2 regions of the Allosphingosinicella sp. genome follow, and region 2 is predicted to be linked to the other one. Evidence: predicted binding sites of a transcription regulator. Region 2 holds the regulator's gene; the other holds the start of a gene.
What was found. Region 2 encodes LexA, which represses DNA repair genes until DNA is damaged. Its sites were predicted from a motif close to GTTCCNCNCTTGTTCT; they were not measured.
Positions count from the first base shown of each region.

Region 1: the regulator LexA is predicted to act here: its motif matches at 1,693-1,708, upstream of uvrA (excinuclease ABC subunit UvrA).

Region 1 covers NZ_JCACEU010000014.1:757,095-760,473, reverse strand. Annotated here, with positions in the region: gene uvrA (excinuclease ABC subunit UvrA) at 1-1,689, opposite strand, end outside; gene AC5JBD_RS06095 (hypothetical protein) at 1,847-2,035, opposite strand; gene AC5JBD_RS06090 (class I SAM-dependent methyltransferase) at 2,056-2,814, opposite strand; gene AC5JBD_RS06085 (class I SAM-dependent methyltransferase) at 3,125-3,379, shown strand, end outside.
Region 2 covers NZ_JCACEU010000016.1:414,238-417,616, reverse strand. Annotated here, with positions in the region: gene dcd (dCTP deaminase) at 1-382, shown strand, start outside; gene AC5JBD_RS10375 (anthranilate synthase component II) at 391-975, shown strand; gene mddA (methanethiol S-methyltransferase) at 1,056-1,790, shown strand; gene lexA (transcriptional repressor LexA) at 1,866-2,525, shown strand; gene AC5JBD_RS10360 (HAD family hydrolase) at 2,594-3,289, opposite strand.

The DNA of each region.
Region 1 (3,379 bases), on a different contig from region 2:
GGTGACCAGCAGGCGGTCATTGTCGCGCTGGTGGAGGCCGATCGAGGGCTCGTCGAGGACGTAGAGGACGCCGGAGAGACCCGAGCCGATCTGCGAGGCGAGGCGGATGCGCTGGCTCTCGCCGCCGGACAGGGTGCCGGAGGTGCGGTCGAGGTTGAGATAATCGAGGCCGACATTGTTGAGGAAGCCGAGGCGCTCGTTGATCTCCTTGAGGATGGCGCGGGCGATCTCGCGCTGCTGCGGGTTGAGCTTGTCCTCGAGGGTGGAGAAGAAGGCGAGCGCCTGGACAACCGAGCGGCGGGTGCTTTGCGAGATGTCCTCGCCGGCGATCTTGACCGCGAGCGGCTCGGCGCGGAGGCGGGCGCCGTGGCAGGTCTCGCACGGGGCGGCGGACTGATATTTGGCGAGCTCCTCGCGCATCCAGGCGCTCTCGGTCTGGAGCATGCGGCGGTTCAAATTGCCGATCACGCCCTCGAACGGCTTGTTGACCTCGTAGCTCTTGCGGCCGTCGATGAAGCGGAGGGTGACGGGCTTGCCCTTGGTGCCGTGGAGGATGGTCTGGTGGACCTCCTCGGGCAAGTCGTTCCACGGCGTGTCGAGGCTGAAGTCGTACGCGCGGGCGAGGGAGCCCAGGACCTGCATGTAATAAGGGCTGGGCGGATTGGACTTGGCCCAGGGGACGATCGCGCCCTTCTTGATCGAGAGATTCTGGTTGGGGACGACCAGGTCGGGATCGAAATGCAGCTTCTCGCCGAGGCCGTCGCAGCCCGGGCAGGCGCCCTGCGGCGCGTTGAACGAGAAGAGCCGCGGCTCAATCTCGGCAATGGTGAAGCCGGAGACCGGGCAGGCGAACTTCTCCGAGAAGGTGATGCGGCCGGGAGGGGCGTTGTCCTGGAGGACGGCGGCCTTGGCGGCCTTGTCCAGCACCTCGGCGACGCCGGTGCGCTCGGTGCCCGGCGGGTCCTGGGGCGGATCGGCCGGGTCGAGATAGACCAGGCCTTCCGCCAGCTTCAGCGCCTGTTCGAGGGAGTCGGCGAGACGCGTCTCGATGCCCTCGCGGACGACAAGGCGGTCGACCAGCACTTCAATGTCGTGCTTGTATTTCTTGTCGAGCGCCGGGGCCTCCTCGATCTCGTAGAGAGTGCCGTCGATGCGCACGCGGCTGAAGCCGGCCTTCTGCCACTCCGCAAGCTCCTTGCGATATTCGCCCTTCCGCCCCCGCACGACCGGCGCGAGCAGGTAGAGGCGGGTGCCTTCGGGGAGCGCCATGACGCGGTCGACCATCTGCGACACCGTCTGGGCGCTGATCGGAAGACCGGTGGCCGGGCTGTAGGGCACTCCGACGCGCGCCCAGAGCAGGCGCATGTAATCGTAGATCTCGGTGACGGTGGCGACGGTGGAGCGCGGATTGCGGCTGGTCGTCTTCTGCTCGATCGAGATGGCGGGCGAGAGGCCTTCGATGTGGTCGACATCGGGCTTCTGCATCATCTCGAGGAACTGGCGCGCATAGGCGCTGAGGCTCTCAACATAGCGCCGCTGCCCCTCGGCATAGATGGTGTCGAAGGCGAGGCTCGACTTGCCCGAGCCGCTGAGCCCGGTGATCACCGTCAGCGTCTCGCGCGGGATGTCGACGTCGACTCCCTTCAAATTATGCTCGCGCGCGCCGCGGACGGAGAGATGAGTCAGCATATCGTTCCAGCTTTGTTCTATAGCTATAGGGGATCGCGCGGGAGGTCAACGCGGGCACCCGCGAAATGGGTGCTCAAGCGGGGAATGGCAAGTTGGTGCGGAGCACCGATCGAATGGATCGGCCTACGATCGTCGCCTCAGGCCGGTCGGCGCAAACTCAGCCGCCGGGCGTGGAGAGGCTGGACAGATCGAACCAGCCATAGCGAACGCCGGCCCAGATTATGAGCGGAACCAGCACGAGATATTCGAACAGCAGAAAAAGGATGAGGTTTCGGTCGAAGGCGGCATCGTGAGGCTTCGCCGCTGCCAAAGCCGGAGCAGGATGGGGATCAGGATCGCCCGCCACGCCTGTCCCTTCCTTGCAGGTCACTGTACCTTCACGTGACGCGGCTGGACCCGGCGGCGCTTCTCGATGAACACGATCGAGTCATAGACGTGCATGGCCGGCACCCACTGCATCGCCTCCGTCTCGGGTGCACGGTCGTGATACCAGGCGTGCATATCATCGATGATCTGCTTGACGAACTCGATGCCTGTTCCCGGCTTCCGGTAACCGCCCTCCCAGGAGCCGGTCCAATAGGAGGTGTGGAGATCCTCGATCACGTACAGCCCGCCTTCCTTGAGCAGCGGGAACAGGATTGCGAAGCTGCCGACCTGATGGCGGCCCACATGCGAGCCGTCGTCGAGCACGATGTCGGGCTGGCCGATCTCGGCGATGACCGAGTGCAGAAAATCGGGGTCGTCCTGAGAACCAATGCGGACCTTGTTCGGCGGATCGAAGCGCCGGGCGCAGTCAGGGTTGAGATCGACGCCGCAAATATTGGCGGCTGGGCCGAAATAGTCGCGCCACAATTCCAGCGACCCGCCCATGCTGACGCCGATCTCCAGCATCGTGAGGCCGGTGCCTCGATACTTCGCGAAGTGCGCGTCATAAGCGTCGAGGAAGTGCGTCCATTTGTGCACAAGGCGGCGGCCCTGTCCGCGGCGCTCGTAGAAGAGACGAGCGAGCTCGGACTGCGCTTCAGCGGCAAGCGAGGGAATGTCAGCATCAGTGAGCGCCATGCGCTCCATGCTGTTCGGAGCAGCGCCCGTAAGCCGGCTCTTGATCCTGCTGATCACGTTCATGGCCCCCGCTCTAGCACGGGCACTTCGGCATCCGCTTACATGAAGCACTGGTAAGTCAATGTAATATCTCCAGAATGGAGAAAACAATCTTCATTCTGGATGGTTTGAATGCTCGCCGCTCGCGTTCGCTGAGCTGTATACCCTCAGCCTCGATGCCACTTAGAAACGAGATCCGGTGGCAAGCTCGAACCTAGGTCGGCCCAGCTGCCTTGCTGTTCCTCGTCGAGGAGAACAGCACCTTCGTCGCAACGTGGGGTGACGAGAGGAGACCTGCTCCAGATGATCCGCGCTTCAACCGGGGAGCATCATGATGAAGATCTCTAGAAACCTCGCCCTGATCGGGCTCGCAGGAATGGCTTTCGCCGCTCATGCTGCACCCGCCGACGTGAACGGCGCCGTCGCCGCCAAGGCGCGGCCGGCGGAGGCGGTGAAGCTCGACGAGAGCCGCAGGCCGAAGGACGTGCTGAAGTTCCTCGGGCTGGAGCGGGGGGATCGGGCGCTCGATCTGTTTACGGGCACCGGCTACTATGCTGAGATCATGGGGCGGGCGGTGGGGCCGCAGGGC
Region 2 (3,379 bases):
CATCGTCGACCCCAAGGATTTCAAGGCCAACAGCTTCGTCGACCGCCAGACCGACGTCTGCATCATCCCGCCGAACAGCTTCGCGCTGGCGCGGACGGTCGAGTATTTCCGAGTGCCGCGCGACGTGCTCGTCATCTGCCTCGGTAAATCGACCTATGCGCGGTGCGGGATCATCGTCAACGTGACGCCGCTGGAGCCGGGCTGGGAGGGGCATGTCACGCTCGAATTCTCCAACACGACGCCCCTACCCGCCAAGGTCTATGCGAATGAAGGCGCGTGCCAGTTCCTGTTCCTGCAGGGCAACGAGCCGTGCGAGACCAGCTATGCCGACCGCGCGGGCAAATATATGGGCCAGAGGGGCGTGACGCTGCCCAAGCTCTGAGCGCAGCGATGATCCTGGTCGTCGACAATTACGACAGCTTCACCTGGAACCTCGTCCATTATCTGCGCGAGCTCGGCGCCGAGGTGCGGGTGGTGAGGAACGACGAGATCGGAGCGGCCGAGGCGATCGCGAGCGGCGCGGCGGGGATCCTCATCTCGCCCGGGCCGGGCACGCCCGACGAAGCGGGTGTTTCGCTGGAACTTGTCGCAGCCTGTGCGGACGCCAGGCGGCCGCTGCTGGGCGTGTGCCTCGGCCACCAGGCGATCGGGCAGCATTTCGGCGGGCGCGTGGTGCGCGCGCCGCTGATGCACGGCAAGACCTGCGATGTGGAGCATGACGGGAGCGGCGTCTTTGCCGGCCTCCCCTCCCCCTTCACCGCAACGCGCTATCACTCGCTCGCGGTGGCGGCGGAGGGCTTGCCCGAGTGCCTGAGCGTCAACGCGACAGCGGCGGACGCGACGGTGCAGGGCTTTCGCCATTGCGAGCTGCCGATCCACGGCGTTCAGTTCCACCCGGAGAGCGTCGCGAGCGAGTGGGGGCACAAGTTGCTCGCCAACTTCCTGGCGATGACGAAACTGAAGAGCTCCTCTTAAGTCGGCTTCCCGACACGGCTTTAGGTCGGATGCGCCGGCTGTGGTAGAAGAGTCGAGACGCATACGGGTGGGAGGGCAAGATGGCTCGGCCGGTCTTTCTCCTTTACGGGGTGATTGCGTATCTGATCTTCTTCGCGACGTTCCTGTACCTGATCGCCTTTGTCGGCGACATTCCGGGAGCGCCGCGAACCGTCGATCGGGGGCCGGAGGCGAGCCTCGGCGCCGCACTCGCCATCGACGTCGCGCTGATCGCTTTGTTCGGGCTTCAGCACAGCGTCATGGCCCGCCAGGGCTTCAAGGCGGTATGGAAGCGGATCGTGCCGGCGCCAGTCGAGCGCAGCACCTACGTCATCTTCGCCAGCCTCGCGCTGATCCTGATGTTCCTGTTCTGGCGGCCGATCGCTACGCCGGTCTGGGAAGTGGAAAGCGCCGGCGCGGTGGTGCTGTGGGCGCTGTTCGCATCGGGATGGCTGATCGTGCTTCTGAGCACGTTCCTGATCAACCATTTCGAATTGTTCGGGCTGCGGCAGGTCTGGTCGAACATGCGCGGTGCGGAGATCCCGGGTCCTATCTTCCGGCAGCCCTTCTTCTACAAGCTCGTCCGCCACCCCCTCTATACCGGCTTCTTCATCGCCTTCTGGGCGACGCCGCGGATGACAGCGGGGCATCTGCTGCTCGCGGTGGGCATGTCCGTCTACATGCTGATCGCGATCCGCTACGAGGAACGCGACCTCGTCGGCCTCTTCGGCCGGGATTATGAGGAATATCGCGGTCGCGTGGGGATGCTGACGCCGCGCATGAGGCGGCGCGCCTGAAGGCGCAGCTTGCCGCTTGACAAGCAGCCGTAACGTTCCTTACACGTTCCGCAAACGTTCTAAGCGGAGCCGGACATGCTGACGCGCAAGCAACATGAGCTTCTTTCCTTCATCCACGGGCGGCTCGGCGAGACGGGCGTGTCGCCGTCGTTCGAGGAGATGAAGGAGGCGCTGGACCTCAAGTCCAAGTCCGGTGTGCACCGGCTGATCTCCGCGCTGGAGGAGCGCGGCTTCATCCGCAGGCTGCCCAACCGCGCGCGCGCGCTCGAGGTGCTGAAGATGCCGGAGCGGGCCGGCGCAAGCAACGTCGTGCCGCTGCGGGCTCCCGCGCCCGCCACCCCGGCGCCGGCGAACGACATCATCGAGCTTCCCCTCCACGGCCGGATTGCGGCGGGCACGCCGATCGAGGCGCTGCAGGGGACGGAAAGCCTGCAGGTGCCGGCGGCCCTGCTCGGGCCGGGCGAGCATTATGCGCTGGAGGTGGCCGGCGATTCCATGGTCGAGGAAGGCATTCTCGACGGCGACTATGCGCTCATCCGCAAGACCGACACCGCCCGCGACGGCGAGATCGTGGTGGCGCTGATCGACAATGAGGAGGCGACGCTCAAGACCTTCCGCCGCGAGGGCCAGATGATCCGCCTCGACCCCGCCAACCGCCGCTACGACCCGCAGCGCTACCGGCCGGACCAGGTGCAGATCCAGGGGCGGCTGTCGGGACTGCTGCGGCGCTACTGAGATCGCGGCCGCGAGGCTGCCTTATTGACGTCACGCTCGCGGAAGAGGACCTCCCTCCCTTGCCCCCATCAGTCGATCCGGTCGATCCAGCTGGCGAGCTCGGCCAAGGTCGGTAGCTCAGCGAAGCGGGGATGGCCCTCGGGCGCGTCGGCGGCTTCGTGGGTCCAGACGAGTTCGAAGGGGATGAAGGCGGCCCAGGCGCCGGCCTCCAGCGCGGGGAGGATGTCGGAGCGCATCGAATTGCCGGCCATCACGGCCTCCTGCGGCGCTGCGCCGTAGCGGGCGAAGACGCGGCGGTAGGTTTCCGCGCTCTTCTCGCTGACGATTTCCACGCCGGTGAAATGGTGGCCGAGGCCGGAGGCGGCGAGCTTCGCCTCCTGGTGATGGAGGTCGCCCTTGGTGACGAGGATCAGCGGCGCGCGCTCGGCGAGTTCCGGCAAGGCGTCCTCGACTCCCGGCAGCATCTCGATCGGATGCGCCAGCATTTCGCGGCCGAGCGCGAGGATATCGCGGACGGTCGCGGCGGGGAGATTGTCGCCGGCCAGGTCCGAGGCGGCTTCGAGCATCGAAAGAATGAAGCCCTTGGCGCCATAGCCGTAGGAGACGAGGTTGCGATGCTCGGTCTCGTCGAGGCGGCGCTGGATCTCGTCGGCCGGCGCGAACGGTGCGAGCAGGCTTGCGAACGCGCCAAAGGTGCGGCGGAAGAAGGTCTCGTTGTGCCAGAGCGTGTCGTCGGCATCGAGGCAGATGAGGCGGATCGGCATGCCGGCGCCGCTAATCCTCCCCGCCTCCCGGCGCCAGCGACTTCTCGGCGTTTGCGCCTTCCGTGGGCCCGCCGCGCATCGTAAGCGGTC